Regions from separate parts of the Coralliovum pocilloporae genome, predicted to be linked through region 1. Evidence: predicted binding sites of a transcription regulator. Region 1 holds the regulator's gene; each other region holds the start of a gene.
What was found. Region 1 encodes PhoB, which activates phosphate uptake and scavenging genes when phosphate is short. Its sites were predicted from a motif close to TGTCATNNANCTGTCAT; they were not measured.
Positions count from the first base shown of each region.

Region 2: RA157_RS06650 (DUF2794 domain-containing protein) is a predicted target of PhoB. The motif match lies at 6,479-6,495, and genes of this name have one in related genera.
Region 3: RA157_RS02365 (UDP-2,3-diacylglucosamine diphosphatase) is a predicted target of PhoB. The motif match lies at 6,205-6,221, and genes of this name have one in related genera.
Region 4: olsB (l-ornithine N(alpha)-acyltransferase) is a predicted target of PhoB. The motif match lies at 6,293-6,309, and genes of this name have one in related genera.

Region 1 covers NZ_CP132542.1:1,932,778-1,940,928, reverse strand. The annotation lists gene RA157_RS09020 (GcrA family cell cycle regulator) at 463-996, shown strand; gene RA157_RS09015 (LysR family transcriptional regulator) at 1,046-1,972, opposite strand; gene RA157_RS09010 (oxygen-binding di-iron domain-containing protein) at 2,088-2,831, shown strand; gene RA157_RS09005 (MBL fold metallo-hydrolase) at 2,828-3,706, shown strand; gene phoB (phosphate regulon transcriptional regulator PhoB) at 4,069-4,761, opposite strand; gene phoU (phosphate signaling complex protein PhoU) at 4,781-5,503, opposite strand; gene pstB (phosphate ABC transporter ATP-binding protein PstB) at 5,577-6,356, opposite strand; gene pstA (phosphate ABC transporter permease PstA) at 6,426-8,151, opposite strand, start outside.
Region 2 covers NZ_CP132542.1:1,426,745-1,434,895, reverse strand. The annotation lists gene thpR (RNA 2',3'-cyclic phosphodiesterase) at 1-323, opposite strand, end outside; gene RA157_RS06675 (arylesterase) at 404-1,018, opposite strand; gene RA157_RS06670 (ABC transporter ATP-binding protein) at 1,169-1,843, shown strand; gene RA157_RS06665 (ABC transporter permease) at 1,840-4,422, shown strand; gene RA157_RS06660 (Bax inhibitor-1/YccA family protein) at 4,602-5,378, shown strand; gene RA157_RS06655 (GNAT family N-acetyltransferase) at 5,446-5,997, shown strand; gene RA157_RS06650 (DUF2794 domain-containing protein) at 6,067-6,438, opposite strand; gene htpG (molecular chaperone HtpG) at 6,916-8,151, shown strand, end outside.
Region 3 covers NZ_CP132542.1:484,098-492,248, forward strand. The annotation lists gene dgcN (N-acetyltransferase DgcN) at 1-915, shown strand, start outside; gene dgcA (N-acetyl-D-Glu racemase DgcA) at 915-1,901, shown strand; gene RA157_RS02350 (MFS transporter) at 1,921-3,108, opposite strand; gene RA157_RS02355 (protein phosphatase CheZ) at 3,195-4,322, shown strand; gene RA157_RS02360 (glycosyltransferase family 4 protein) at 4,337-5,341, opposite strand; gene RA157_RS02365 (UDP-2,3-diacylglucosamine diphosphatase) at 5,349-6,149, opposite strand; gene RA157_RS02370 (SDR family oxidoreductase) at 6,317-7,096, shown strand; gene RA157_RS02375 (OmpP1/FadL family transporter) at 7,168-8,151, opposite strand, start outside.
Region 4 covers NZ_CP132542.1:1,594,627-1,602,777, reverse strand. The annotation lists gene rsmI (16S rRNA (cytidine(1402)-2'-O)-methyltransferase) at 1-737, shown strand, start outside; gene RA157_RS07465 (YraN family protein) at 727-1,110, shown strand; gene gshB (glutathione synthase) at 1,174-2,121, shown strand; gene RA157_RS07455 (YifB family Mg chelatase-like AAA ATPase) at 2,252-3,784, shown strand; gene RA157_RS07450 (ATP-binding protein) at 3,853-6,159, shown strand; gene olsB (l-ornithine N(alpha)-acyltransferase) at 6,428-7,342, shown strand; gene RA157_RS07440 (NADP-dependent malic enzyme) at 7,421-8,151, opposite strand, start outside.

The DNA.
Region 1 (8,151 bases):
CTGTCAGGCAAAATGAGCACCCGGATATCAGCTCTTCAACAAAAAGAGAATTATCTGCGGAAAAATTATATATTTCCGATGATTATTCACTTAATGCCTAGAAAAACAAAAAATGCCGCACTCCAGGCGGCATTTCCTGAAAACCGTTTATTTCCGAAATCCGCCGGATTGTCAACATTTCCCGGCGCTTCGAGGGCAGACAAGGCCGGAGGATCAGGATCACCCATCGCTGCGATGCAGCAAGTGCCGGATTTCTGTCATAAAATCGACGCTATCAACAGAAATCAGCACGGCGACTCTTGCCAGAGAGTCGATGCATATAGTAGTTTCTAAATTGTTAACGACTACATCTCGTGCGGCGGACTAGTCATTACCATAAACGGATTCTGAAAGAGCGTGCCATATGTATTTTGGCATGACGGGGCAGGATTCTGAGCAAACACGGACTTCAGGGGCATCTCAATGTCGTGGACAGACGAGCGTGTTGAAACTTTAAAGAAACTGTGGACAGAGGGTTTGAGCGCCAGCCAGATCGCAGCTGAGCTGGGCGACGTCACCCGAAACGCAGTCATTGGCAAAGTGCACCGATTGGGGCTATCGGGCCGTGCCAAGACCACATCTTCCAGCGCACCGCGCCCGCGACGCGCCAGAACTCCGAGCCAGCCAGGGGCTCGCAGCTCCGGTGGAGCTGCCCCCAAGAGTGTCGGCAATGCGGCTCTGAAAATGGAACCGCAGATGAAACCGGAAGCAGCGCCACAGGCGCAGCCTCAGGCTGAACCGAAATCAGATGTGGTTGTGCCGATTTCCAAGCGCGCGACAATCCTGAGCCTGACCGAATACACCTGCAAATGGCCAATTGGCGATCCGGGTGATCAGGAATTCCATTTCTGTGGCAACAAGTCCAAGAGCGGCCTGCCCTATTGCGATTATCACTGCAAGGTTGCCTATCAGCCGGTCAGTGATCGCCGTCGCGAAAAGAAAGCCGCGCAAGGCTGATCCCGACATTATCAGCATCAGATGAAAGCCGGTCATGGACCGGCTTTTATTATTTCAGGCGGTGCCCGACCGAAGAACCGAAACCTGAAAGGGCGCGCAGGCAGTTTCTCGCCACATCTTTCAGATCTCCATTGCGTGTCATGACGGCATAAAGTCTGTTCTCTCTCTTAAGCCAGGTCTCCCGTACCGGAACCAACTGACCAGATTCAAGATACCGGTCAGCGAAACCGCGCCAGGCCAGAACCAGCCCCTCACCGCGTGTTGCGGCCTCAAGCGCATAAACATAGTTGCTGAACGCCTGTTTCGCAGTTGGAGGCGGTGTGACGCCTTGAAATGAGAACCAGTCCCTCCAGGTTGCCCATCCGGTATTGTCCTTTGTAAGAGACAAAAGAGGAATACCACCCCACCGATCCGGTGGTTCAGCCAGAATATCCTTGATCCCGGCGAGAAAGTCAGGAGCGGCAACCGGTGTCACCTCCTCCCGCAACACCATGGCAGCATGTCCTCTTGGTCGCTTTGGGAGATAATCAAACACGATGTCAGCGCCCTCGTCTATCATCCCGGGAATAGCGGTATATTCGCAGGTCAGAATCCGGATATGAGTGCCCGATCCAACGGCTTCCTTAAGCGCGTTGTATCGTGGCATCAGCAGAAGATGAGAAACCTCGTGGGTACAGGCAATGGTGAGTTCATGCCTGCCGGACGCAACGCTTTGTCCCGCCTCATGCAGCCTTTGCAGAATATCCGCGACCTCCCGGGCATAGACCTCCCCAACCGGGGTCAGAATGATGCCGCGACCGTGTCGGGCAAAGAGAGCCGCTCCCAGCTGGATCTCAAGCTGCCGGATATGACGGCTTACAGCGGACTGGGAGGTGCTCAGCTCTTCAGCCGCCCGTGTCGCGTTCTGCACCCGGGCAACGCAGTCAAACACTTCCAATGCACGAATAGACGGCAGATTTCGTCTCAGCCCACTCATATCAATATTGATATTATTATTTACATAAAAAGCAATAGTCGTCCCACCTCTCCCGACCTTATCGTTCACTGAACTCGAATATTGCGTGGCATGAAAGAGGCAAGGGAGGCGGATCATGCTCAGACAGGTTCGTGACGATCTATATCAGATCGGAGAGAGTGCCCTGGGTGCAGACGGCTGGTGTGAGGCTGTCCGTGTGTTTGTTCTGCTCAATAATGGATGTCCTCTGATCTTCGATGCAGGCTCACATCTGCACCGCAAACAGATTATGGCCGAGCTCAAGGAGCTGTTGGGAGAAAGCTCACCCGGCTTTGTTTTCCTGACCCATACGGAACTGCCTCATACGGGAAATCTGAGCGCCATACTTGACGCCTGGCCGCAGACAAGACTGGTCGTCTCAAGCGCGATCCTGCCTCATGTCGAGCTCCCATGGTGGGTTTCAGAGGAACAGGTAGACTTCGCCTATGCGGGGACTGAAGGCTCCTATGGCGGGCGCACGATCTCCTTCACTGACGGGATACTGAAGGATCAGCCCGGCACCCAGTGGATGTATGACGCACAGACAGGCACGTTGTTTACAGCCGATGCCTTTGGATATCTGTTTCCGGAAACAGCCGATGACGCCTTTGACGATGAGATGGAAGACGGCATTCCGACACAATGGTTCCGTCACTATCACGGCGCGGCTTTCCGGTTTCTTCCCATGGTTCAGGGGCAGGCCGCCAATGCGGACATCACCAGGGTCTTTGCCAGCAGGCAGGTCAATGTCATCGCACCGACCCATGGCAATGCGATCCGTGGGGACGTTCCAGGCCATGTTGCAAAGATACAGGACGCTATTTCGGAGTTGTGCCAATGACCTTGCCGACCACCATGAAAGTGTACGGAGACGGCGCAACCCGCGTCGGTGTGCGACAGATCACGCCTGAGATATACTGGATCTGCCATTGTGCGGGCGCAGATGCCGCCCGCCTCAATCGCGGTTTTGCCGAAGATTTCGCACGGATTGATCCGGCGTTCGACCCCAAAGCCAACGATATTATCTACAGCTCCTATCTGTTTATCGATCAGAAGACATTTCTGATTGATACACTTGGCCCGGCTCAGCACACTACAATTCTCTCAGCCCTTGAAGACCTGCTCCAGGGTCGCAGTCTGGATTATCTCTGGATCAGTCATACAGAGCTACCGCATGCGGCCAATACAGCCGCTATTCAACGGGCTTATCCTGATATGCAGGTTCTGACGGTCAGCGGGCATGACCACTACGACATCCACGGGCTCGGTGACGCGGTAAAACTCGATTATGGCGACAGGATTGAGCTTGGCGAGCATACGATAGAAATCATCAAGCCGCTGTTCGTCGATCATGCGCTGACCCAATGGATCTATGAGCACAAGACCGGATTTCTGTGTCCGGTGGACTGGGCTCTTAACGCCCACAATGAGCACCAGTGCTTCCGTTTCATGGACGAGATGGAGGATGTCGGCTATTCCGCCGAGCGATTTACCACCGATGTCTCAATAACAAACTGTGTGGTCTTTCCCTGGCTCCGGTGGGCAGATCCTGATGAGATCATCAGCGCGATAGACCGTTTCTTCGAGGCCTATGACATTCGGATTTTCGCGCCAAGCCATACGAATGTCATCCGGACGGATATGCCCCGTTACCTGGCAGCCCTGAAGGATGCCATGCGGAATGTGGTGACGGCTCACTACGACCTGAAATACTGAGCTGACGCGGCTCCCACTTTGGCGCAACGCGCTCACTACTTTGCTGAAGCGTGTTGTTATTCGCCAAACCGGTTCCCACTTTGGCGCAACGCGCTCTAGGGTCAGGATCCATTAATTTCGTTCATTCTGTTCATCAGGGAAATGTAGAATGGGCGCAAAGCAGGACGCAGGACAGGTGGACCCTATTCAAGATCTGGTTTGTGTCCAGGCTGCATTTCCCTGATGAACCCGTAGGGCGGGGTGATTTTACAGCCCGGCTTTGTTGAAGCTCTTCGAAAACCTGCCAGGTTTCCTTCAGACCTTCGCCGCGCCGAACAGAAAAATCTCCTCCGCAGGATGAATGAAATTAATGGGTCCTGACCCTAGTGAATTTTGTCGTCCAGCCCGTAACCAGCGCCGCGGACTGTGCGGATGGGGTCCTTGCTGCGGCCACGGTTGATCGCCTTGCGCAGGCGGCCTACGTGAACATCGACGGTGCGTTCATCCACATAGACATCGTGCCCCCAGACGCCATTCAGCAACTGCTCACGGTTGAAGACACGCCCCGGGCTCTGCATGAAGAACTCAAGCAGACGGAATTCGATAGGTCCGAGATGGATCTCGCGACCGTTGCGGTGCACCCTGTGGGTTTCCCGATCCAGTTCCAGATCACCGGCTTTCAGCAGGCTTGAGACAAGCTCCGGGCTGGCGCGGCGCAACAGCGCCTTTACGCGAGCCACGAGCTCGGGCACCGAGAAAGGCTTGACCATATAATCATCGGCGCCAGTGGTGAGGCCGCGAATACGATCTGTCTCTTCAGATCGTGCTGTCAGCATGATCACCGGCACCCGCTCGGTGTCCGGCATAGCACGAATGCGTCGGCACAGTTCGATACCTGACAGGCCGGGCAACATCCAGTCCAGGACGATCAGATCAGGGGTTGCCTCCTGCAATGACAGTTCTGCATCGTCTCCCGTCATAGCGGTGCTGACACTGTAGCCCTCCGCCTCAAGATTGTACCGCAGCAGAACACTGAGCGGCTCTTCATCTTCCACAACGAGTATGCGCGGTCCCATCCTGGTCTGTCCCCTTCAGCTATTCCGGCTGACTGATGTCTTCATGCGACAGCAAAGACGTCTCATCGGCTTTCTGACGCTCTTCCTCGAACTGCTCGCCTGTCTTCACATAGTAGACAGTCTCAGCGATATTGGTTGCATGGTCACCAATCCGCTCAATGTTCTTGGCGCAGAACAGAAGATGCGTGCACAATGTGATATTGCGCGGGTCTTCCATCATATAGGTGAGAAGCTGGCGGAAAAGAGACGTATAAAGCGCGTCGATTTCATCATCGCGCATCCGCACTTCTTCAGCCAGAGCCATGTTCTTGCCCGTATAGGCATCCAGCACCCGCTGCAGCTGCCCGAGAGCCAGCTCGGAAACGTTTTCAACGCCCAGAATAAACGCCTTGAAGTGATGGCCACCATCCATTGCCACAACACGTTTGGCGATATTCTTGGCCAGATCACCGACCCGCTCCAGATCACTTGAGGTTCGCATGGCTGCAATGATTTCACGCAGATCAGAGGCCATCGGCTGACGACGCGCGATCAGAATAATCGCCTGGTCCTCAATTTCGCGCTGCATATCATCCAGCCGCTTGTCCGACTCAATAACAGACTTGGCCAACGGAATATCGCCGCGGTTCAGCGCAGTAACAGCCTCAGCCACCTGCTTTTCAGCCAGACCGCCCATTTCTGCAATGCGGCCGGCAAGCCGCTGCAATTCTTCATCAAAAGACGATACAATATGATCTGTCATTGATCTGATCCCTGTCACGAGCACCATTTATCAGCCGGGCTGATCAGGTGCTCTGTATTCTGTGCAATCCGGCTTAGCCGAAACGGCCTGTGATGTAATCCTGCGTCCGTTTGTCCGCCGGGTTGGTGAAGATCTGGTCTGTCGCCCCTTCTTCAACCAGAACGCCCAGATGGAAGAAGGCTGTCCGTTGCGACACGCGCGCGGCCTGCTGCATGGAATGGGTCACGATCACGATCGTATAGTTCTCCCGCAGCTCATCCATCAGCTCTTCAACCTTGGCGGTTGCAATCGGATCAAGCGCCGAACATGGCTCATCCATCAGGATGACTTCCGGGCTCACGGCAATGGCGCGGGCGATACACAGGCGCTGCTGCTGACCACCGGAGAGACCTGTACCAGGCGCATCAAGCCGATCCTTGACTTCCTCATAGAGACCCGCCTTCTGCAGGCTGGTCACGACGATTTCCTCAAGCTCCGCCTTGTCCCGGGCGAGGCCATGAATGCGTGGCCCATAGGCCACATTCTCGAAAATGGACTTCGGAAACGGGTTAGGTTTCTGAAACACCATGCCAACACGGGCGCGCAACTCGACCACATCGATGGACGGGTCATAGATATCCAGACCATCAAGTGTGATATCACCCTGAACCCGAGCCACATCAATGGTGTCATTCATCCGGTTCAGGCAGCGCAGAAAGGTCGACTTGCCGCAGCCGGACGGGCCGATCAGGGCTGTCACCTGGCGCTCACGGATATCGAGATCAACGCCGAAAAGCGCCTGCTTTTCTCCATAGAAAACGTCAACGGACTTGCCGCGCATCTTGTAACTCGGGCTAGCCGATGCGGAAGCCATCGCGGTTTCTGACGCGGTCTGTTCCTGAAGTGACATTGCTTTTTCCTCTAAAGCAGCTGAGACCTGTGTCTACCAGCGCCGTTCAAATCTCTTGCGCAGCACAACGGCCAGCGCATTCATCAAAATCAAGAAGCCGAGCAGGATCATAATGGCTGCCGCCGTCTTCTGCTGGAACGCGATTTCCGGGAAATCCGCCCACATGAAGATCTGCACCGGCAGCACGGTCGCCGGGTCCAGTGGACCTGCCGGAATGTCGACGATAAAGGCGACCATGCCAATCATCAGCAGCGGTGCAGTTTCACCCAGGGCCTGGGCCATGCCGATAATGGTGCCGGTCAGGATCCCCGGCATTGCCAGAGGCAGAACATGGTGAAACACGGTCTGGATTCTCGAGGCCCCAATGCCCAGTGCAGCCTCACGGATGGAGGGCGGCACGGCCTTCAGAGCGGCCCGCGCCGCAATAATGATGGTCGGCAGGGTCATCAGAGCGAGAACCATACCACCGACAATCGGCGCGGAGCGCGGCAAGTGGAAAACATTCAGGAAGACGGCCAGACCCAGAAGACCGAAAACAATGGATGGTACCGCAGCCAGATTGTTGATGTTCACCTCAATCAGCTGGGTCCAGCGGTTCTTGGGCGCGAATTCCTCAAGATAGATGGCAGCAGCAACACCCAGCGGGAAAGCCAGCAGCAGGGTCACTACCATCGTCAGGAATGAGCCGACAATGGCACCCCAGATCCCTGCCAGTTCCGGCTCGCGGCTGGCTCCGGCCGAAAAGAATGTTGTGTTGAAGCCGTAGGAGACAAGATTCTGGCTTTTCAGATGATCGAGCCAGACGATTTCCTTATCAGACAGCTTGCGATTGCTTTCCGGCTTGACCAGACGTTCCATTGTCCAGTTAACGGCTGCAGCATCCTCATCCGATGACAGCGGAATGAGCACTTCACCCTTCACACCGGCAGCCGAGACCTGATTCAGGCGAACAACGCCATCATTGATGCGGATCAGGTAAGACGGCAGCGTTGTATCAAGCTCAAGACTTTCACTGACATCTGCAGCCTTCTGGTCGAGTTTGTCAGCTTCCGCCAGGTGGTTGGCAATACGGGCCTTGACCGCAGCCAGATCCTTGTCGGCCCGTTCGATACGGCCTTCAAGGGTCTCCCGTGTTTCCGCATCTGCATCTGCAAGGCGACGTCTGTAATCCGCCAGATCAGCCTCAAGCGCTTTCTCGGACAGTTGTGAGAGACGGGCTTTCTGACGCAAACCATTGGCGCGTCCCGCCAGATGGTCCTTCACTTCATCCAGAATGGCCGCAAAATCACTGCTGCTGGTGGACAGCAGTTCCGCATCCTTGCCATCCACCGTCGGAGACAGGGTTCCCTGAACAGCCACCATCTCGCGATCTGTAACAAGACCCTTGAAATAAAGATCCGCAAAATCCGACAGGGGGACGGAATAGGCATTCGGCCTGTCCATCAGGGACGGATCGGCGATGAGCGCATCACGCACTGACAAACCGGCCCCGCTTGAGATCAGGCCATTGCGCAAGCGTCGGTCTTTACGACCGATTTTGAACGGCAGCGCCTCAGCCATGGCCTGTTTCAGATAGAGTTCATAGTCACCACGACGGAGGACAGCCGGATCGCCCGTCCCTTCCGGGTCGACTTCACTCTTCGGCACATTCACGGTCAGGGACAGCGAATAGCTGGTAAAGGCCGGAATGCCCTGAAACACCACCGTTGACAGCAGCATGGCGAGGAACAGGACAGCGACCAGTACCGCACTCATGCCC
Region 2 (8,151 bases), 510 kb from region 1:
ATCCGTTGCAACAGCCGTTCCTGATCAGCCTGCAGCTCTGTCAGATCGTCAGATTTTTCCACGCCTGCCCAGATGCAATGAGGTTTGCGTGAGCCAAATGCGCCGAGGCAGTTGATTTTCAGATTGAAGCTCGGCGGGCAGATCTCATCAAGAGCACTTGCCACATCGTCGGCGGTTCTGTCTTCAATATCACCGATGAATCGCAAGGTGATGTGATAGTGTTCAGGATCAATCCAGCGTGCACCGGGCAGTCCACCGCGCATCATGGTCAGCAGACTGGCTATTTCGGTTGGCACCTCAATTCCGGTGAACAAACGAGGCATGCTACCCTCCGAATCAGAACCGTCTAACCGAATCGTCTCATGAATCCATATGCTTGAACAGTACGACAGCCTGGTGACGGTCAGTCGATTGTTGATAGAATCTCTTCCACCTGGGGCAGAATGCCATCAACGATTCGTGCCACGCCCTTTGCATTGGGATGAATTCCGTCAGCAAGATTGAGGCCTGGGTCGGCCGCAACCCCTTCAAGAAAGAACGGATAAAGCGGAACAGCATATATCTCCGACAGGCGGGGATAGATGGCATCAAATTCTTCCGTATAGGCTGCGCCCATATTGGGTGGTGCCTTCATGCCAGCTAGAAGAACCGGGATCCGGCGCTTCTTAAGCTTCTTAATGATGCCGCTCAGAGCCTCGTATGTTGCGTTTGGTGCAATACCGCGCAGGGCATCATTGCCGCCCAGTTCGACGATGACCAGATCAGCGCCGTTACCAAGGCTCCAGTCCAGTCGGGCCAGGCCACCACTTGCCGTATCGCCCGATACACCGCCATTGATAACAGTGACATCGTGTCCTTTCTGGCGGAGCGTTTCTTCAAGTTGCTCGGGAAAGGATTGACCGGGGGCGAGTTGATAACCCGCCGAGAGGCTGTCTCCGAAAGCCAGAATGCGAATTGTTGCTGATGCCGGGGCCAGCATCAGCCCAAAAAGGATCAGAAAAACCGAAAACACTCTCATTTCGTAATCCTGACTGGTTGGACGTTTCAGATTTTGCCCCATATCGAAGGGATTGAAAGCGTCAAAACACGTTGGGTCCATAACTATATAGGGACGGGAGCCGGTTCATTGCCATCGAATTCCTCACTGAATTCCCCTCAGATCTCTCCTTTGATTTCGATACAGGGTGTGGATGTCAGTCTTGGTCAGGGAGCCGGGCGTGTGCACATCCTCAAGCAGCTGTCACTTGATATCAGTGCAGGTGAGGCGGTTGGTATTGTCGGGCCCAGCGGTTCAGGCAAGTCAACGCTGCTGATGGTTCTTGCGGGCCTTGAACGGCCGGATAGCGGATCCATTCGCATTGATGACGTTGTGATTTCAGATCTGGATGAGGATGCTCTGGCTCGCTTTCGCGGTGAATCCATTGGTATCGTGTTCCAGTCCTTCCATCTCATTCCCAATATGACGGCGCTGGAAAATGTTGCCATGCCGCTTGAGATTGCCGGTGCCAAAGATGCAATGCAGCGCGCAGCCCAGGAACTTGAGCAGGTTGGGCTGGGGCACCGCCTGACCCATTATCCGGGGGAGTTGTCCGGCGGTGAACAGCAACGGGTGGCTCTGGCCCGCGCAATTGCGCCACGTCCGTCCATTCTGATTGCTGATGAACCAACCGGCAATCTGGATGGCGGGACCGGCGACCATGTGGCATCGCTGATCTTTGATCTGCAGAAATCACGTCAGATGACGTTGGTTCTGGTGACCCATGATCCTGCACTGGCAGAGCGTTGTGACCGGATGGTGCGGTTTCAGGATGGACATATTGCTGTTGATGAGGTTGCGGCATGACTGTCACCGTCGATACGACGAAGCCTGCTGCCGGCATGACCGTTCTGTCCGCGCTTCCTTTGTCTGTCCGTCTGGCCTTGCGTGAGCTCCGGGGTGGTTTGCGCGGGTTTTATGTGCTGATTGCCTGTATTGCGCTGGGGGTGGCCGCCATTGGCGGTGTCGGGTCGGTTGCGCGCGCCATTACGGCCGGTTTGCAACAGGATGGCCAGGCTATTCTCGGTGGTGATCTGTCGTTTTCCTTTGTCCATCAGCCGTTTACCCTGCAGCAGACGCGTTATCTGGAAACGCTTGGTAAGGTCAGTGAAATTGCCACATTGCGAGCCATGGCACGTGTGCCTGATGCCAACAGGCAGAGCCTGGCAGAGGTGAAAGCGGTTGACAGTGCCTATCCTCTTTTTGGCACGCTTGACCTTGAAGGTGCTGAAGCTGGTCTTCTGTTTCAGAAAGTGGATGACATATGGCCGGTGGTTGTTGAGCGTGAACTGCTGGCGCGTCTGGGTCTTAATGTGGGCGATACAGTGTCCCTGGGCCAGTCGACACTGAAGATTGCAGCAACAATCAATAGGGAGCCGGACAGGCTCGGCGGCAATGTGGGGTTTGGCCCACGGCTTCTTCTGGCGCAGAAGGCGCTTGATGAGACGGGTCTGATCCAGCCGGGAAGTCTTATCCGTTATCACGCCCGTGTCCGGTTTGCTGAGGCTTTGTCTGACGAGGCTCTGAAAGCACGAATTGAGGCGGCCAACAAGGCTTTTCCGGATGCAGGCTGGCGGATTAGATCGCGTGTCAATGCAGCGCCGGGACTGCAGGCCAACATTCGCCGGTTCTCGCAGTTTCTGACGCTGGTTGGACTGACTGCACTGATTGTGGGCGGGGTTGGAATAGCCAACGCGGTGAGGGCTTTTCTGGAACAGAAGCAGCCCGTCATTGCGACCATGAAAAGCGTTGGTGCCACTGGTGGTCTGGTTGTGCGCGTCTATCTGATCCAGATTCTGATACTGTCGACACTGGGTGTAGCTCTGGGGCTTGTGATCGGGGCTCTGGTACCGCTTTTCGCCCAAACTGCGCTTGAAGGTGTGCTGCCGGTCTCAGAGATGGGGATCTATCCGTCTACTTTGATCGTGGCGGCGCTCTTTGGCTATCTGACAGCTTTGGTCTTTGCGCTCTGGCCTCTGGGGCGTGCGCATGATGTGCCGGTTTCGGCCCTGTTTCGTGATCTTGTGGCACCATTGCCCATAAGGCCCCGGTTACCCTATCTGATCGCGCTGGTGGCCGCGCTTCTGCTGCTGACCCTGTCCGCTATCGGACTTGCTGATGATAAGCGTATTGCTGTGATTTTCACAGGGGGCATTATCGCGGCCTTTATCATGCTGCGTCTGGTTGCCTGGCTTATCATGCGTGTTGCAGCCCGCGTGCCGCGCCCCCGCAGGATGGAATTGCGTTTGGCGGTCGCCAGTCTTTACAAGCCAGGTGCTCTGACGCCGAGTGTCATTCTCTCTCTGGGTCTCGGCCTTTCGCTTCTTGTGGCTCTGTCGCTGCTTGATGCCAATCTGAGGAGGCAGCTCTCATCGTCCTTGCCGGATGAGGCACCGAGTTTCTTCTTTGTTGATATTCAGAGCCACGAAATCGAGTCCTTTACAGCGCTTGTTGAAAAGACCGTTCCGAATGTGTCTCTGGAGCGGGTTCCGATGTTGAGAGGGCGGTTGACCAGCCTTAAGGGTATTCCGGCCCGTGACTTTGATGCACCGCCTGAGGCTGCCTGGGTTCTGCGCGGGGATCGTGGCATTACCTATTCAGCAGAACTGCCTGAATCGTCCAGTCTGGTTGAAGGGTCATGGTGGCTGGAAGACTATAGCGGTGAACCTCTTGTTTCGTTTGACCATGAGCTTGCAGCAGAACTTGGCCTGACAATCGGGGACCGGATTGAAGTCAATGTGCTTGGCCGGACCATTGGTGCCCGCATCGGGAATCTGCGACGGGTAGACTGGGAATCCATGGGCATCAATTTTGTCATGGTCTTCAGCCCCAACACCTTTGCAGGCGCACCCCATGCCTTTCTTGCCACCGCAAGCTGGCCGGATGCAGAAGAAGCCGACGAGTTCAGGCTTCTTCAGGCCGTTACCAATGCCTTGCCAACCGTCACCAGCGTCCGGGTGAAAGACGCATTGCAGACTGTCAATGACCTCGTGGGCAAACTGGCTGTTGCCGTGAGGGCTGCCGCTTCTGTTGCGCTTATCGCCTCTGTGCTGGTGCTGGGTGGCGCGCTTGCTGCCGGTCATCAGGCACGTGTCCGCGAGGCTGTGGTTCTGAAAGTTCTGGGTGCAACCCGGCGCAGATTGCTGGGAGCCTATCTGGTGGAATATGCCTTGCTGGGTGCCGTTACGGCGCTGTTTGCCCTGCTTGCAGGTGGCATTGCGGCCTGGTTCGTCATCAGTGACATTATGGGGTTTGACTTTGTGTTTGACCCCACAACCGCGTTGAGCGTTGCTGTGATTGCCCTTGGCCTCACCGTTTCATTGGGTCTGACCGGGACCTGGCGAAGTCTGGGCCAGCGCCCAGCCGCTATTTTACGCAATCTTTAGACCCTTTATGAGACTTGGATCAGAACTCTACGCACTTATCCGTATGGCCTTGAGTGGAACAGAAATTAAGTCTAGGGGCTGTTTTCTCTTGAGAGTGACATAAAACCACCCCATATTAAGCGCAAATTACAAGCGGTCTGACGGACCGTATCAGGAAACATCGGAAGAGAGGTTGCTCGATGAACGACTTCAATCGCAACGGTACAGTCCATTATGGGTCTGCTACTCGGTCTGCAGAACTTGATGAAGGCCTTCGCGCCTATATGCTTCGCGTCTACAACTACATGGCTATTGGCCTTGTGTTGACGGGCGTTGCTGCACTGCTGACCTATTCCCTGTCTTTCACGACAGATCCGAGCCAGGCAGCCGGTGCTGTTCGTGATGGCGTCTACGTTACTGAGCTTGGCCGCCTTCTGTTCGTATCTCCGCTCAAATGGGTGTTGATGCTTGCGCCTCTTGGATTGGTCTTCTTCCTTGGGTTCCGCATTCAGAACATGAGTGTGACAGCTGCACAGGGCACGTTCTGGGTCTATGCATCACTGGTTGGCGTCTCAATTGCCACAATCTTCGTGGTTTATACCCATGACAGCATCGCCACGGTCTTCTTTGTAACTGCGGCTGCTTTTGCTGGCCTCAGCATTTTTGGTTACACGACCAAGAAAGACCTGTCCGGTATGGGTACGTTCCTGATCATGGGCCTGATCGGCATCATCATCGCGTCTCTGGTCAACTTTTTCCTGGCGTCTCCGGCGCTGCAGTTTGCCGTATCTGTTATCGGTGTTCTGGTTTTTGCCGGTCTGACCGCTTATGACACCCAGCGGATCAAGGAAATGTATTACGTTGGTGATGATGGCACGATGGCTGGCCGCAAGGCGATCATGGGTGCTCTCAGCCTCTATCTGAACTTCATCAACATGTTCATGTTCCTGCTGCAGCTGTTCGGTAACCGCGAATAGTCCAGGACATCGGATAAGATAAAAAGGCGCGGTTCATTCCGCGCCTTTTTTGTTTGGAGGTAAAGGCATGTCCCTTCTGATCCGACCCGCTGAAATGGATGATCTCGCGGAAATCACCCGCATCTACGCCCATGCCGTGGATCATGAGACAGCCAGCTTCGAGCTTGATCCGCCCGATTTAGCGGAGATGGTACGACGGTATGAGACGCTGGTGTCTGACGGTTATCCCTATCTGGTGGCGGAGCTTCAGAACCGGCTGGCCGGATATGCCTATGTGGGGCCTTATCGACCCCGACCGGCCTATCGCTGGACCGTGGAAAACTCTATCTATCTGGCACCGGACATGCGGGGAAAAGGGTTTGGCGGGCATCTTCTCGCCGAGCTGATCGCCCGGTGCGAACATCTGGGCTTTCGGCAGATGATTGCGGTTCTGGGAGGCGCTGACTTCGAGAGATCCCGGCAGCTCCACCATGCGCATGATTTTCGTGAAGTGGGGCAGCTTGAGGCCGTTGGGCGAAAGCACCATGCCTGGCACGACATTCTGATCATGCAGCGCGCCCTTGGTGAGGGTGCATCGAACCCGCCTCATCCTGGTGATGGGGCCGTTGATAGAGCCTGACTCTGGGGACTTGTTCCAACGCGAGCTTTTGCCTGAAAAGCCTATCAGCTTTTCAGAAGCACACTGTAGCTACTCGACCACTTGCAGGCGCTTCTTGTCAAAGACCCTCAAAACGGTTTTCAGATCATGGCCACGCTTCATGATCAGGCCGGATTGGGAAATAACGGAATAGGCGCCCTGCTTGCGCGAGAGCTTTGGGTTTTTCTCAATACGATAAAGGGGAAATTCACTTGATCGGCGAAAGACAGAGAAGATTGCGCGGTCTTTCAAAAGGTCGATGGCGTAGTCTCGCCATTCTCCGGCGGCAACGGCTCTGCCATAGACATTAAGGAGCTGACCCAGTTCCTGCCGGTTGAAGGAAATCTGCGCCGCACTGGCCGACCATGCAGATGATTGGCCGACCAGACTAGTCACGCTTGCGCCTTCGTCACTTTCGCTCATCAAGCCTCCCTTTCAGGAACCGGAAGGTTCCATGGTTGCATGTCATCTTCCTGTCATGATTGATCCGATTAGGCAGGCTTTCAAGAAAAATCGGAAAACGGTCCCGTGATGATCGCGTTTTCTCGCGTCTTTTCACAAACATGAGAAGCCACAGTTTTGTCTTATTCGAGCCCTTGTACTGCCATTATCAAACACCAGATTAGTCTTGTTGCCTCAGGCGGTCCGGTTTTTTGGAGGTTCCGGTTTTACTCTGCCCCCCAGCCCCCGGGACCTTTTGCGTAGCCGGACCGCCCGTGACAAACGTTACCCCGAAACTCAAAAGGCCGTTCGCGCGGCCTTTTTTGTTGCCTTTCGTTCTCCGCTCTTGAAAGCAGTGCGGGAATGGACAATATCTTTCCCGTTTTATGACCACAGTTTAAGGCGTGCTGCATGAATCCCGTTCATAGCATCATGCTCCAGATGAAACGGGGAGACGGAATGTCTGAGGCGGAAACAGCCAATACTGGCGAGAAGCATGAGTTTGGCGCGGAAGTATCGCGCCTCCTGCACCTCATGGTTCATGCGGTTTATTCCAACAAGGATATTTTCCTGCGTGAGCTTGTATCGAACGCGGCTGATGCCTGTGAAAAGCTGCGCCATATGGCGCTGAATGACGCAACGATTGCCGGGGAAGCGCCAGGCTTCCAGATTGAGATTGATGCGGAGAAGGATTCCGGTCGTCTGGTGATTACCGATAATGGTATCGGCATGAGCCATGATGAACTGATCGACAATCTGGGCACGATCGCGCGATCCGGCACAAAGGCCTTTCTGGACAATCTCGATGGCAGTGATGCCAGTTCCGCACTGATTGGCCAGTTCGGTGTCGGTTTCTATTCGGCTTTCATGGTCGCTGACCTTGTTCATGTCACAAGCCGTCGCGCCGGCTCTGATGAGGCTTGGCAGTGGGTGTCTGACGGCAAGGGCACCTATACGGTCAATGCCATTGCCCTGGACGATGCGCCTGAACGGGGCACGCGAATTGAACTGTTCCTCAATGAGGACAACAAGGCCTATGCGGAAGAAGACACCATTCGCCGCATTGTCCGTGAATACTCAGCCCATGTACCGGTTCCGATCCTTCTGAAAAAGGATGATGCGGATGAGCCGGATCAGCTCGCAGATGGCACGGCGCTCTGGACACGGTCAAAGTCAGACGTGACAGATGAGGAATACAAGGAATTCTACGGCCATGTGTCCGGGCAGTTTGATGACCCTGCAGTAACAGTCCATTATCGTGCTGAAGGTCGGCATGAATATACGGTTCTGCTGTTTGTTCCGGGCATGAAGCCGTTTGATCTGTTTGATCCGGATCGCAAAGGACGCGTCAAACTCTATGTACGGCGGGTGTTCATCACCGATGATGCCGGTCTTCTGCCGGCCTGGCTCAGATTCGTGCGCGGTGTGGTGGATTCAGAAGATCTGCCGCTGAACATCTCCCGTGAGATGCTGCAGGACAATCCCATTCTGACCAGCATCCGTGGTGCTGTGACCAAACGTATTCTGAGTGAACTTGAGAAACTTGCCAAATCTGATGAAGAGAGCTTCCTGAAGATCTGGGACGCTTTTGGACCTGTCATCAAGGAAGGTCTCTATGAAGATCCGGAGCGCCGGGATGCGATCTTCAAGCTGGCTCGCTTCAAGACCACAAAGAGTGGTGAAGGCTGGCGGTCA
Region 3 (8,151 bases), 1.4 Mb from region 1:
GAATGGTGCATCGGCCAGCTTCGCCTGCCAGGCTGCAAGGCGGATTGCGGAGTTCCGGATCTGTCCCTGGATGAGGCGCGCGAAAAAGGTGTTCAGACCATGGTTATTGGCGTGGTCAATGCTGGTGGCGTGTTGCCTGACCATTGGGTAGACACTGTTGTTGCCGCACTTGAAGCCGGTCTTGATGTGGCGTCTGGCCTGCACAAGAAACTGGAATCCAACGAGCGCATCAAAGCTGCCGCAGAAGCCAATGGCCGCACATTGCACAATGTCCGTCATTCAGATCGCACATTCGACACAGGCAAGGGTACCAAACGCCGCGGCAAGCGCGTGCTGGCAGTGGGAACGGATTGTTCTGTGGGCAAGAAGTACACAGCCCTCGCCCTTGAAAAAGCCATGCGTGCCCGTGGTATGGACGCTGATTTCTGCGCAACCGGTCAGACAGGAATTTTCATCTCGGGCCGCGGCGTCTCTATTGATGCCGTTGTTGCAGATTTTATCGCCGGTGCAGCCGAATGGATCAGCCCGGCAGCCGAGAGCGACGACCACTGGGACGTGATTGAAGGCCAGGGCTCTCTTTTCCACCCGAGTTTCGCAGGCGTATCCATCGGGCTTCTACATGGGTCCCAACCGGACGCCCTGATCATCTGTCATGAGCCCACGCGCACAACGATGCGTGGAGTGGCAACACCTCTGCCAAGCATTCAGCAGGTCATCGACCTCAATCTGTCCTGTGCCAGGCTGACAAACCCGAATGTGCGGTGTGCGGGTATTGCCGTCAATACGCAGGCACTTGCCGAAGATGAGGCAAGAGCTTATCTCGCCGGGCTTTCAAGCGAATATGGCCTGCCTGCCACAGATCCCGTCCGCTTTGGCATGGACGAGATTGCAGCCAAATTGCAGGACGACTTCTGATGTCTGAACGCACGCTGAGCCATTCCATCGACCGTTTTCCAATTGCCGGGAGCTTCACGATCTCTCGTGGAAGTCGGACGGAAATCGTTGTTGTCAGCGTGACAATTTCCGAAGGGGGTCTTCAGGGGCGAGGAGAATGCGTCCCGTATGCCCGTTATGGGGAGAGCACCGACAGCGTCATTGATCAGATCAATGCTGTTACAGAGGCACTTTGCGCCGGTATGAGCCGACAGGAACTCCAATCTGCAATGCCCGCTGGCGCAGCCCGCAATGCTGTCGATTGTGCCCTTTGGGACCTTGAGTGCAAAAGCTCGGGCAGAACGGCAGCTGAGATTGCAGGCCTCCCCCGCCTCACCTCAGGCACGACAGCTTACACTTTGAGCCTTGGCACGCCGGATTCGATGTTTGACGCCGCCCGAACGAATGCCCACCGTCCTTTGCTGAAGGTGAAACTGGGCGGCGATGGTGATGCAGACCGGATCCGGGCCGTCCGTGACGGTGCACCCGATAGCCGCATTATCGTCGATGCCAACGAATCCTGGCGCGCGGATATCTACGAAATCAACATGGACGCTTGCGCAAAAGCAGGCGTCGTACTCGTAGAGCAACCACTTCCGGCATCTGATGACAGCGTGCTTTCTGAGCTGCCGCGCCCGATCACAGTCTGTGCAGATGAAAGCCTTCACACAAGGGCAGACCTGCCTCGCCTCAGACCTCTCTATGATGCGATCAATATCAAGCTCGACAAGGCTGGCGGTCTGACTGAGGCTCTGCTCCTTCAGCAGGACGCAAGAGCACAAGGGTTCAAGATCATGATCGGCTGCATGCTTGGCACCTCTCTAGCCATGGCTCCGGCCATGCTTATTGCGCAGGACGCTGACGTCATCGACCTTGATGGCCCGCTGTTGCTGGCCCAGGACAGGGATAACGCCCTGGCCTATGAAGACGGCCTGATCATGCCTCCTACCCCGGCACTCTGGGGCTAGAGCCAGTCCAGGAAGGTGTTCATTCTCTTAGTCTCTGGGCATTCAACATCCTCTCACCCAACAGGATCGCCGCCCCGGCAAAGGATGTCACAGCCATTACTGAAAACAGGATTTCGGCTCCCGCCTCATAGAGGAACCCTGCTGCCAGTGTGGTGACAGCCATCGCGACACTGGAAATTGTCGAATAGAGACCCTGTGCAGACCCGGCCTTGCGCCCATGAACCTGAGAGGCAATGAAGGCAACGATCCCCAAATGCGTCGCTCCAAAAGAGGCTGCGTGCAGGATCTGGAGAACAAAGGTCGTTTCAAGTCCTGATACAAACGGGAAAATCAACCAGCGCGCACCACCTAAAGCCGCACCCAGCCCGATCAGAAACACCGGACTGAGTATCCGCAGATGTTTTGAGACAAAGAACAGCAGGATTTCGGCAGTTACGCCAACAGACCACAAAAGTCCGATCTCTGTGCCACTAAACCCGGATCGCTGCCAGTAGAGTGTCCCAAAAGAATAGATACCTGCGTGAGCCGCCTGCACAAGTGCAGCAGCAGCCATGACAATTATCAGGCGACCCGTCAACCAGCGGGGCACCTCACCTGGCAGTATATATGCCTCAGCCATCGGCTGCTCAGATCGTGCCACGTCATCCGCCAGACGAGGCAACAGGACCGCACTGCCTGCAAGAACAGCAAACAGGATGGCCAGTGCCAGGAAAGTCTGGTCAGCAGACCCGGCCTCCATCAGCACACCACTCCCAAGTGTCCCCACAATGAAAGCCAGAGAGCCCCAGATCCTTATTCGCCCATAGTCGAGCTGGCGCAGACGAGCACCCAAAGCCGCTGATGCATCTGCCAGCGGCAGCAAAGGCTGCCAGAAAGCAGACACTGCAAACAGCATCAGAAACAGAAAAACAAGACCAGTCTGAAACCACAGAAGCGGAAAAATCAGGCAGGCCATGACGCTACAGCCAATCAGGGCTGTCCGCCGATCGCCATGCTGGTCCGCATAATGACTGATCACAGATGAGAACAGGATTTTCGCAACAATTGGTGCTGCCAGAACAACAGACAAATCAGCATTGCTGTCCAGTCGCTCATTCAACCAGACCGGAAATACGGGAATATAGAAGCCTAAAATAAGAAAAAAAGAGCCGTAGAAGACGGAAAAACGCAGCCCAAACCGATCTGACCGACTTCTTGATTGCGTCATTGCAATGAGATTCCTAAACTTTTTGATAAAGATTCGCCTTCATTCTTTGAAGGACACCGCATAAGCGAACTGAATGGCACGACCAGATGACGGAAAAAACTATGGCTATCGATACGCCTCCTGTCCCGATAAGGGAAGAAGATTATGAAGCGATTGAATCAGCCGTTATGGAGACTGCGCGAGGCCGCTGGTTTCTGAAGGAATACACGAGACGTCATCGGTCTGCAGATACCAATATGCTGCTGGATGCCATCAGCCGCCTCGAAAAAACGATTACCGGACCTCAACCCGCTCATGATGTCGACGCAATCCGCTTTGATCTGGCGGATATGGCCAATGCGATTGAGCGCACGAAGGAAGAGATTTCCCGCCTGCAAAGCGAAAACAATCCGGACAATCAGTTTGAACGCGCGTCATCCGAACTGGATGCCATTGTCGGTCAGACAGAAACTGCCACGTCTGAAATTCTGTCTGCAGCGGAAACCATCCAGGAAATCGCCTGGACTCTGCGTGAAAGTCAGGTTGATGAAGAAGCCTGCGATACGCTTGATGCCCGTTCCACCGAAATCTACATGGCCTGCTCTTTCCAGGATCTGACCGGACAGCGTATCCAGAAAGTGGTGCATGTTCTCAAATATCTGGAAGGCCGGATCAACGCGATGATGGACATCTGGGGCGAAGCTTCAGAAGCTGCTGGGGCCACCCCGGCGGCATCATCCGAAAACCCGTTCCGCCCTGCTGGTGATACAAGACCTGATGCTCATCTGCTCAACGGCCCTCAGCTTGAAGGGGAAGGCGTTGATCAGAGCGACGTGGATATGCTGCTCAGTGGCGCATCTGCAGATGACATGGAATTTGACGCCATCGACATCACGCCCTCAGCTGAGGCTGTTACGACAGACCCTGTCGAGATGGTTGCCGAACCAGCAGCTCTCGTAGAGGATGCGACCGAGCTTGCAACAGATGACATCGCTGCATTCGATGCTGATCTTGCTGAAGACATCGCAGATCTTGATAGTGGCTTCGAGCTCGATGCAAGTCCGGAAGTGATCCCGGCTGACGAGCCGACAGAAGCAGAAGTCGTTGCACCCGTCACAGATGAAACCCTCGAAACAGATTTCAGCGAAGCTATGGCAGATGCAGGAATCTCAATCGATATCGAGACGGATGCCGACGATCTGAGCTTCGGCGAACGTGCTGCTCTCACACAATAGATAATAGTCCCTTATCAGGGCCGGTGAGCTGCAGACGCAATTGTCAAAAACGTCTGAGCGCAACGCGCCCAGCTGTTTTCCAGGGCAAAATCCCGACAAGTATCCCGAGAGAGCTCCAGAGCATCCAGAGATGCCTGCCTGAGATCTCTGTTCAGGCAGCCGACAGGACGATCTCCCACCACATCAAGCGGACCTGTTACCGGATAGGCAGCGACAGGTAATCCCGAGGCCAGAGCCTCCAGAAGAACCACCCCGAATGTATCCGTCAAACTGGGGAAAACAAAAACATCCGCAGACGCATAGGCCTCCGCCAGCGCCTCTCCGGTGCGCGGTCCGACAAAATGTGTGTCAGGAAAAGCCTCTTCCAGTCCCTGGCGGGCAGGCCCGTCGCCAACCACGACTTTTGAACCGGGAAGATCCAGCTCCAGAAAAGCTTCGATGTTCTTTTCAACAGCCAACCGTCCCACATACAGAAAAACTGGTCCGGGCACATCGAACACAGCAACATCCCTTGGGCGAAACAGCTCTGTATCGACCCCACGCCACCAGACATGCAAATTGTCAAAGCCCCGTCCAGACAGGTCTTCCTTCATGCTCGGGGTTGTCACCAGAACCCCGGATCCGGAATTGTGAAACCTGCGCAGCCAGCGATAGGTCCAGCCGGTCGGAATGGGTGCGCGAGCACGGAGATATTCTGGAAACTTCGTATGATAACTTGTGGTGAACGAGACATCATTTTTGATGCACCATCGTCGGACAGCAAGGCCAATGGGCCCTTCTGTGGCAATATGCACATGCTCCGGTTCAAACGCCTGGATATGCCTCGCAACACCTCTGACACCGGTGAGGGACAGCCTGATCTCGGGATATGTCGGACAGGGAACGGTCCGAAAAAGCTCTGGCGACAGGATAAAAACACCATGCCCGTCAAGCCGTAATTCTTCGGTGACAGCCTGTAAGGTTCGGACAACCCCGTTGATCTGAGGCAGCCATGCATCCGTTGCAATGAGAATCTTCATCGTAGGGTCAAGCCGCCGCCTTGTGCTGGGATCGGCTCGGCACGGGCACCTGATCTTTCAACATGGTCCAGCGGATAAGCTCAAATGTGCCATCGTGATGCTCAGCGATTGCCGTACAGCTCTCAACCCAATCACCGGAATTGATGTATTCGATGCCATCAATGTTTCGGATCGCTGCATGGTGGATATGGCCACAGATAACCCCGTCCACCCGATGGCGACGGGCCTCTGATGCCAGAATACGCTCATAGTCACCGATATAATTGACGGCATTCTTGACCTTCGCCTTGGCCCAGGCAGACAGAGACCAGTATTGTAACCCCAGACGACGGCGGACATAATTGCTCACCGTGTTGAGGTCCAGCGCCAGTGTGTAGGCCCAATCCCCCACGAGGGCCAACCACCTGGCATGGCGGACGACCACATCAAAGTAGTCACCGTGAATAACCAGATAGCGCCGGTCATCCGCAGCCTGATGAATGGTATAATCCACCACCTCAATGCCGCCGAAATGAGAGCCGAGATAGCTTCTCAGAAATTCATCGTGATTACCGGGCGTATAGACAATACGCGTACCCTTACGGGCCTTTCGCAGCAGTTTCTGCACCACATCATTGTGTTGTTGAGGCCAGTACCAGCCCTTCTTCAATCGCCAGCCATCGACAATGTCACCGACCAGATAGATCGTCTCCGCATCATTGTGCTTCAGAAAGTCCAGAACAAAGTCCGCCTGGCACCCCCGTGTTCCAAGATGCAAATCGGAGAGGAACAAGGCGCGGTAATGCCGGTTTTTCAATTGGTCAGTCATGCAGATGCCCCAGCAGCGGAACGTTAACAATTTGAGCACCTTATCGACGATTCCGATTTCAGAATTATGACACCCCCGGGATCGGAGAAACCGGACATGAAACAGAGCCTTGCAACAGACCTCACACGGCCCCATTCTGAAAACAGGAAAGAGAACGGGAGTTGATTATGGATCTGGGGATCAAAGGTTTGGACGCAATCGTCTGTGCATCCAGTCGAGGGCTTGGCAAAGGCTGCGCTATGGCGTTGGCAGAGGCCGGGTGCAATCTGGTCATCAATAGCCGAAACGAAACCACGCTCAATGAGACAGCAGACGAGATAAGAGACCGTTTCGGAGTAAGGGTCACAGCGATTGCCGCAGATGTCAGTACGGCAGGTGGTCAGGCTCTGCTTCTGGAAGCCTGCCCGAACCCGTCCATTCTGGTGAATAACAATGGCGGCCCACCGCGCAAGGACTTCCGCGAAATCGGTCGCGAAGAAATCATTGATGGCGTGGTTCAGAACATGGTCACACCCATCGAACTCATCAAGGCAACGATAGACGGCATGGCTGAACGAGGCTTCGGGCGGATCGTCAACATCACCTCCCTGAGCGTCCGCCGCCCCCTGTCGGGCCTTGATGTTTCAAGCGGCGCCCGCGCCGGACTGACCGCCTTCCTTGCCGGCGTCTGTCGTCTCTATGCTGAGCAGAATGTAACAATCAACAATCTCCTGCCCGGCAAAATGGACACCACCCGACTGACAGGCGGTTTTGAGAAAGCAGCGCTCGCTACAGGCAGAACCATAGAGGAAGTCGCTCAGCAGCAAACCGCTGAAATTCCCGCAAAGCGCTTTGGCACTCCCGAGGAATTCGGCCAGACATGTGCCTTTCTCTGCTCACAACACGCCGGATATATGACAGGCCAGAACGTCTTGCTCGACGGTGGCCTGTTCGAAAGCGCATTCTGAAGCGACCCTGCCAAACACAAAAAAGGCCCGGAAAACCGGGCCTTTCAATTCGATACCGTAGTAACGACAGTCTACCACTTGTACTTCATAGCAGCACTGAGGATGTGTACATCCGCGTCGACGTCCGCTGCAAAAGAAACTCCGGCGAAATCCTGATGACCAGGGCCGATAAGCACTTCCGTATCAAACGTGGTGATATAGGAATACCCCAGATCAAAACCGAGCTGATCTGAATACTGATAGCTCATGCCAGCACTCAGCCAGAGCCGATCATCATCCGGAATTCTCAAACCACGAATTTCGGTATCAATCGGTGAAATTTCCCAGGCAGCACCAGCTCTCAACGTGAGTTTTTCATTATATCTGTATTCACCGCCAAGGGCGAAATACCAACCATCATCATAGTTGAACTCGAACGCCAGATCGGCAGGGATCACGGTTGTCGCCTGCTGAACCGGGAAAGAACCAAACCGGCTCCAATTGGTCCATTCAACCGTACCCAAAAGGTCAAATTCTTCCGTTATCGTCTGTCTGAAACTGAACGTGACAATCTCCGGCAGGGTCACATCATCAATGCGAATACCTGTCTGTCCGTTGAACGGCGCGCCAGCGGTCAAATCACCTTCAAGGTCAAAACTGACCGGTGACCGGTAACCAAGTCCAAGCTCGGTCCCTTCGAACGGCTTGAACGTAATCCCGGCCGTTCCACCAAAGCCGATGTCATCGCCTTCGAGCTCGAGCGTACCATTGGTCGGACCGAGGGAATTGGTCAGACGCGCATCGAAATAGGCTATGATCCCGCCGACAGCAACACTGACCTGATCGTTGATCTGGTAGGAAACAATCGGATTGCCATACAGTGACAGAACCTCATTGGTTCTCGAGAAAGTCTGTCCGGAGCCGTTCGGATTAGCCTTGGTCCGCAATCCGAATGGCGCATTGAGGGCAAAACCGAGAACAACATCGTCATTCAGACGATAAGCTGCATAAGATGACCCGACCAACCCGTCTCGACCGATGTCGCCCGGACCACCCAGGTTAAAAGGTGCATTCGC
Region 4 (8,151 bases), 340 kb from region 1:
ATACCCGGGTCAGCCGCACGCTTTTGAACCATTTCGGCATTTCAGCCAGGCTGATTGCCTATCACGAGCACAATGCAGAACGGCAGACACCCGTGATCACCACAGCTCTTGCAGATGGCAAATGCGTGGCTCTTATCAGCGACGCGGGAACGCCGTTGATTTCTGACCCAGGCTATCGTCTGGTCACAACCTGCCTCGATGCAGGACATGTGGTGGTACCCATTCCCGGACCATCCGCCCTGACCACAGCCCTTTGTGCGGCCGGACTGCCAACGGACCGGTTTCTTTTCAGCGGCTTTCTGCCGAACAAGTCTGCAGCCCGTCGCAAACAGCTGTCGGACCTCGCTGCCATTCAGGCAACGCTGGTGTTCTACGAAGCTCCAAGCCGTATTGTGGCCAGTCTTGATGACATGTGCGCCTGCCTCGGCCCGCAGCGAACAGCCACATTAGCGCGCGAGCTGACCAAGCGATTTGAGGAATTTCGTCACGACACGCTCGAAAACCTCGCGACCTCTGTCAAAGACAGTCCGCCCAAAGGAGAGATCGTGGTGATGGTCGCTCCGGACACACCAAAGGAGACAGGCGCTCAGGATCTTGATGCCCTCCTCACGGATCTGCTGTCGGAACATCGCCTGAAGGATGCCGTTACTGAAGCCGTCGCTCTGACCGGGCTGCAAAAACGCATGGTCTACCAGCGCGCCCTGGAGCTGTCCAAAGCGGCATCAGATGCGCCATAAACCCAGCCGGACTGACAGGAAAGCCGCTGAACGGCGCGGTCGCCGTGCGGAATGGATTGCCGCGCTCTATCTGATGCTGAAAGGCTACCGGATCCTCGCCCGCCGCTATAAAACTCCGATGGGAGAAGTGGATCTGATCGCCCGGCGCGGCCGTGTCATTGCCATGGTAGAAGTCAAGGCACGCAACAGTGTGGATGAAGCCGTTCTTGCCGTTCATCCCCAAAACCGAAAGCGGATCATTCAGGCCAGCCATTACTGGCTTTCCCGCCATCAGACCATGCCTGATCTGGACATCCGCTTCGATATTGTGGCCATCACGCCGGGGCAATTTCCGACCCATCTGATGGCCGCCTATGACGAAAGCGGGTTTTGAGCTTGATTCTCGAACCGCTTCACCACACATTCCCGGCAGTTTCAGCTTGAACGGATCAATGTCATGCCGCTTAAAGTCGCCGCCCAGATGGACCATATCGAAACCGTGAAAATCGGAGGCGATTCCACATTCGCCCTGCTTCTTGAGGCTCAGGCCAGAGGCATGGAACTCTATCACTATACGCCCGACAGACTGGCCATGCGTGGCAATACGGTCAGCGCAGCCGTCGAGCCTTTGCGGGTGCAGGATGTTGAAGGGGCTCATTTTTCTCTCGGTGAAGCTGAGCGCCGCGACCTGACAGACTTCGATGTGGTGCTGCTGCGTCAGGACCCACCCTTTGATATGGCCTATATCACCACCACCCATCTGCTTGAACGCATTCACCCGCAGACCCTTGTGGTGAATGATCCGGCAGAAGTGCGCAACGCGCCTGAAAAGGTGTTTGTGATGGAATTCCCGGACCTGATGCCACCGACACTGGTGACGCGGGATGAGGCTGAAATCCGGGCATTCCGGGATGAATATGGCGATATCGTCGTCAAGCCGCTTTACGGCAATGGCGGTGCAGCCGTGTTCCGGCTGCGCAAGGATGACCAGAATTTCGGCTCCCTTCATGGGCTGTTTTCCGAAACCTTCAGGGAGCCATGGGTCATTCAGCAGTTCCGCCCCGAGGTGAGCGCCGGTGACAAACGCATCATTCTTGTAGACGGCGTTTTTGCCGGGGCCGTGAACCGGATTCCGGCTGCAGATGATCTGCGATCCAATATGGTTCAGGGCGGTGCTGCAACGGAAACGGAACTCACAGACCGGGAGCGTGAAATCTGTGCCCGGATTGGTCCGGCCCTCAAGGAAAGAGGCCTGATTTTCGTCGGCATCGATGTGATTGGTGGATATCTGACCGAAATCAACGTGACATCCCCCACAGGCATCCGGGCTGTGCAGAAACTGGGCGGGCCTGACATTGCCGGTATGATCTGGGATGTTGTTGCGGAGAAGCGCGCCGCTCTCTGAGTTCAGGCACTTCACGCAAATTCGTTCTCTTTATGTTCTTGATTTCCCGATTAGGTTGTAATACGGTTGCATTCTGATCGGGAGTATTCTGCCATAGCTTCAGAAACCCGTTCTGTTTGGGGTTGAATCTATGGTTTCGCGTATCAAGACAGTTGCTTTTCAAGGGGTCGATGCGGTCCCGGTTGATGTTCAGGTTCAGATCGGGCCAGGCGCTCACGCCTTTACCATTGTCGGGCTGCCGGACAAGGCCGTAGGTGAAAGCAGGGAACGGGTGCGCGCGGCACTTGTTGCCTCAGGTCTGGCTCTTCCGGCAAAGCGCATCACCATCAACCTTGCTCCTGCGGATCTGCCAAAAGAAGGCAGTCACTACGACCTGCCAATCGCTCTCGGCCTAATGGCTGCCATGGGCGCATTGCCTGCCGACCAGCTTCAGGACTACATGGTGCTGGGTGAACTGGCGCTTGATGGCACGGTCGCGCCAGTCGCCGGTGTCCTGCCTGCAGCCATGGCGGCATCGGGTTCCGGACTTGGCCTCATATGCCCGGCCCGTTCCGGCCCGGAAGCTGCCTGGGCCGGGGAAGATGTGACCATTCTCGCCCCCGTCAGCCTCATTGGGCTGGCCAATCATTTCAAGGGCACGCAAATCCTGTCGCGACCAGAGGCCCGGATGCACAAACCGGCCACTGACCTGCCGGATCTGGCTGATATCAAGGGCCAGCAGATGGCAAAGCGGGCTTTGGAAATAGCCGCCGCCGGTGGCCATAACCTGCTGATGGTCGGTCCTCCCGGTTCGGGTAAATCCATGCTGGCCAGCCGCCTGCCGTCCATTCTGCCGCCACTCTCACCAAAGGAACTGCTGGACGTTTCCATGGTGCAATCGATTGCCGGCACCCTGTCTGATGGGCAACTGACCGACAGACGCCCCTTCCGGGCACCGCATCATTCGGCCTCGATGGCGGCTCTTGTGGGCGGTGGCCTGCGCACCAGGCCCGGGGAAATCTCACTGGCCCACAATGGGGTCCTGTTTCTCGACGAGTTACCGGAATTCACCCCTCAGGTCCTGGATTCTCTGCGCCAGCCACTGGAAACAGGCGAAACCAGCATTGCGCGAGCCAATTACAGGGTTACCTATCCGGCGCGTGTTCAGCTCGTTGCTGCGATGAATCCCTGCCGTTGCGGGTATGCCGGAGAACCCGGGCACAGCTGCAAGCGGGGGCCACGCTGTGCATCAGATTATCAGGCTCGTGTGTCCGGCCCGTTCATGGACAGGATTGACATTCGTATTGAAGTCCCCGCCGTGACTGCCAGCGACCTGGTCCGCTCTGAGAAAGCGGAACAGTCTGCAACTGTTGCAGACAGGGTTGCTGCGGCACGTGACCGCCAAAAAGCACGATTTGAGGCGCTTGGCATCCCGGATTGCCGGACAAATGCTCAATGCCCGCCCGCCCGTATTGAGGATGTGATCAACCTGGATCAGGCCGCCGCAGACCTCCTTCAGGAGGCCGCAGACAAGATGCAGCTTTCCGCCCGCGGTTATCATCGGGTTCTCAAGGTTGCGCGCAGTATTGCCGATCTTGATGGAGATCCCGGGGTCAATCGCCTGCATCTGGCTGAATCTCTCAGTTACCGCGCTCTTGAAAACACCGGTACAAAGGCATTTTAGACTGTTCTTGTTCAGCCGGTCTTAAACATCTCATGTCATGATCCGCCCGATCAAGAGCGGAGAGACCGTTGAGAGAGCGGCTGATACATAAGGGAACAGGACCGGATTCAGCAGAGCGGCCATCGCCGCCGCCTGTCTTCGCGCGGCCTGCCTCAAAGACATTACGCCGCCGCAAGACATCTTATCCATCCCGGCAGACGCGTGCCGTTGTTCTGCTATGCGCCGGACTTGCCAATCTGGGGATTGCACTTCTGTTTGTCCTGCTGGGTCATTACGGGTTTGCCCTCGTGCCCTCAGCTTTTGGCAGCCTCTGCCTTGGCCTTCTGCTTGGCACCCCGGACGGATCCGGTCAACAGCGGCTCTTCAAGACCTCGACGAGCCTCTCTTCAAACGGTTCAGCCCTTGCTGTCAGGGCTTCAGCGGATCAAAGCGAGCAGCTCCAGGATGAAATCTGGGAACTGCGGGACACCCTTCAACACTACCGCGCCCTGATCGACCAGTCCGGAGATGTGGTTCTGGAGCGGGATTCCAATGATCGCATCACCTATATGAACCCATCGGCCAGCCGCCTTCTTGCGGGCAATCCGCATATCAGGATCGGCAACACACTCGATCTGGATCATCTGACAGAAAGCTACAATACCATTTCGGTCAATGGTGAAGGCGATATTGACCTGCAATTGCAGACGGTGTCAGGTCCCTGCTGGTTCTCCTGGCGTGATATCACCATCCGGGATGAGGCAAACCGTGTCACCTCGACACTGACCCTGGCGCAGGACATTTCCAACCGCAAGGCGCATGAGACGGCCCTGACAGACGCGAAGATCGCGGCTGAGGATGCCAACAGCGCCAAGTCCCGTTTTCTGGCCACGGTCAGTCATGAAATCCGTACGCCACTTAACGGCATTCTGGGCATGACCGGCCTGCTGATGGATACCGAGCTTTCTCCGGAGCAGCGGAATTACGCGGATATTGCCCAGTCTTCCGGCCTGGCTCTTCTTGAACTGATCAACGACCTGCTCGACATCTCACGCATTGAGGCCGGGCGGCTGGATCTGAGTTCAGAGCCCACGGATATTCGGGATCTGGTTGAAAAGCTGGCCGAACTGTTCGCTCCCAAGGCCTATGCAAAATCCCTTGATCTGGCCATACAGCTTGACCCGGCCCTGCCTTCAAACATCATGCTTGACGGTAGCCGCTTGCGGCAGGTTCTTCTCAACCTGATCGGCAATGCGGTCAAATTCACAGAGACCGGTGGCGTCCGGGTGTCCATATCCTCTGAACCGGATAAGGAAGACGGACATTATCACCTGACCTTTTCCGTTGAGGACACAGGGCCCGGCATCGCGGTTGAGCCGGTAGAAGCCGTCTTTGATGAGTTCACCCAGGCAGACGAAGGCCCCACGCGCCTGCATGGCGGCAGCGGCCTTGGGCTTTCAATTTCCCAGCGCATCGTCCACCTGATGGGCAGCCATATTGATGTTGAGACAGGCACATCCGGCAGTCGCTTCCATTTTGTGTTGTCTGTCAAGGCAGACCCCGCCTCTGTAACTGAATCGTCCTCAGATCCGGGTCATTGCCTGATTATCTGGGACAGCCCGCTGGAAGCACCAGCTCTGAAAACCGATCTTGAGGCACTCGGCCATCACGTTACCATCGCGTCCGACCTGAAAGACATCAGGTTTGATGATAAGTTCAAACCGGATCTTCTGCTTTACGCGGATACTGGTGAGCAGAACCCCGAAACTGTATCGACCCGGTTCAGAGAAATATCACTGCCGGATATCCCCCGTGCAGTCATTCTCACCCATGACGGTCGCAACAGGCTGAATGACTGGCAGGCCCAGGGACTGGACGCTTTTCTGGTTCGCCCGATCAGATCGGCAACACTCAAGCGACTGCTCGATCAGCTTCTTGATCCGGATGATCACACGACCCCGCTCGATAAAGCGCCGGAAACGATCCTTGATACTGATGCAGACAAGCCAGCGCCCGTGTCTGCGCTGAAAGTGCTCGTTGTGGAAGACAATGATGTCAACGCGCTTCTGGTCACAACCCTGTTGCAGAAAACAGGCCATCGACCCGCACGGGTTGCCGATGGTGATGCAGGTATCATGGCCGCCCGGGAAAGAACCTACGACCTGATCCTGATGGATCTTCACATGCCCCGAGTGGATGGCAGATCCGCCCTCAGGCAGATCCGGGAAGATGAACAGGAGCTGGGTCGCGCCCCGGTTCCTGTAGTCGCCCTCACAGCAGATGTTCTGGCCGAGGACGGCCAAAACCCTGATGACCTGCAATTCGACGGCTTTATCACCAAGCCTATCGATCCTGAACGCCTGCAGAGCCTTCTTGCCGATATCGCATCCCGTTAAAGTACCAGACCTTTAACTTGAATTGGTAGCGGCGCTTTACGAGTTTGTTTCTGCGCGAGCTTTTATCTGAAAAGTCTATCAACTTTTCAGAAGCACGCTGTAGGATTCAGACCCGTAAATTCCGTCGTCATTCTGTCATGAGCCTGTCTTATGGATGACGTGTGTTTTGATGGATTGAACCGATCCCGGTTCAGCCGCTGCACACAGAAACTTAGATGGCGAAAGGCCCGGCATGTGATAAACTGCCGGAATGTTCAGGAAACCAATGATGCGCCCTCAGAGATTGTCAACCACGCGTCTGGTCAAGCGGTTCACCCCACTCGCCAGTAACGTCATCCCCTTGCCGCGCCGGGGAGAGATTGCAAGCCAGGGTGATACGCTGGGACGAATCGGATCTCTGGAAGTCCGGCTTGCCCGCACACCAAGAGAGATCCGCAAGGCTCAGCGCCTGCGCTATCGGGTTTTCTATGAAGAGATGTCGGCCAAACCGAACAAGATGACCCGGGCAACCCGGCGTGATGCCGACAAGTTCGATGCTATCTGTGATCATCTGCTGGTTATTGATCATGAGCCGGTTTCAGGTCGTTTCCGCCGCAAGAAACCGCAGATTGTCGGCACTTACCGCTTGTTGCGGCAGGATGTTGCTGAGCTCAACCACGGTTTTTATACAACAGATGAATATGACATCAGCGGTCTGATAGAACAGAACCCGGACAAGACCTTTCTTGAGCTTGGCCGATCCTGCGTTCTGAAATCTTATCGCAGCAAGAGAACGGTCGAGCTACTCTGGCAGGGCATTTGGTCCTATATCTGCATGCACAATATTGATGTTCTGTTTGGCTGTGCCAGTATTGAAGGCACGGACCCTCAGGAACTGGCGGAACAGCTGAGTTTCATTCACCACAGCGCATCAGCGCCGGACACCTGGTCTGCCCGCGCCGTGCAGAGCCGTTATGTTCACATGAACCGCATGCCGCTGGAAGCGGTTGATCAGAAAGCCGTGCTCAGACAGTTGCCGCCGCTGATCAAGGGTTACATGCGCCTCGGTGCCTATGTGGGAGATGGTGCCGTAATTGATTACCAGTTCGGGACCACCGATGTGTTTATCGTTATCCCGATCAGCCAGATTGATGACCGCTACGTCAATTATTACAGCGGTCAGACCCGGCGTCGCGCGAACTGATCCTGGTTATCTGAAGACCTGTTTTGGAAGCAGCCCGGACCAGAGCAAATGGCCCGGGCTGTCGTTAGAGTCAGGGCTCTATCCACCTACATTGTAGGCAGCCAGCGCGGCCATATTGACGATATCGGAATCCTTTGCACCGAGCGTGACAATCTGGACAGACTTCTCAAAGCCCACCAGCAGCGGACCAATAACCGTTGAGCCACCCAGCTCCTGCAGCATTTTGGTGGCAATTGACGCAGAGTGGAAGGCTGGCATGACCAGAACATTGGCCGGACCTGAGAGGCGACAGAACGGATAGGCTGCCATCAACTCCTTGTTCAGAGCCACATCAGCCGCCATCTCGCCGTCATACTCAAAGTCAACCCGACGCGAATCCAGAATTTCCACCGCTTCCCGGAGCTTGTTGGACCGCTCTCCCGGTGGATGACCAAAGGTGGAATAGGCCAACAGGGCAACACGCGGTTCATGCCCAAGACGACGGGCCACGGCAGCCGCCTCTTCAGCAATATCCGCGAGCTCTTCCGCTGTCGGCATATCATGCACGGCAGTATCGGCGATCAGAACCGTTCGCCCCCGGCACAAAGCCAGTGAAACACCAATGACACGCTGGCCGGGCTTGGGATCAATCACGGTTTTCATGTCTTCCAGCACGACGGAGTAGTTCCGCGTCACGCCGCTGACAACCGCGTCAGCATCTCCCAAAGCCACCATACTGCCGGCAAAATAATTGCGATCATGCTTTGCAAGGCGCTGGCAGTCCCGGAACAGATGACCCTTACGCTGCAGGCGCCTGTAAAGATATTCCG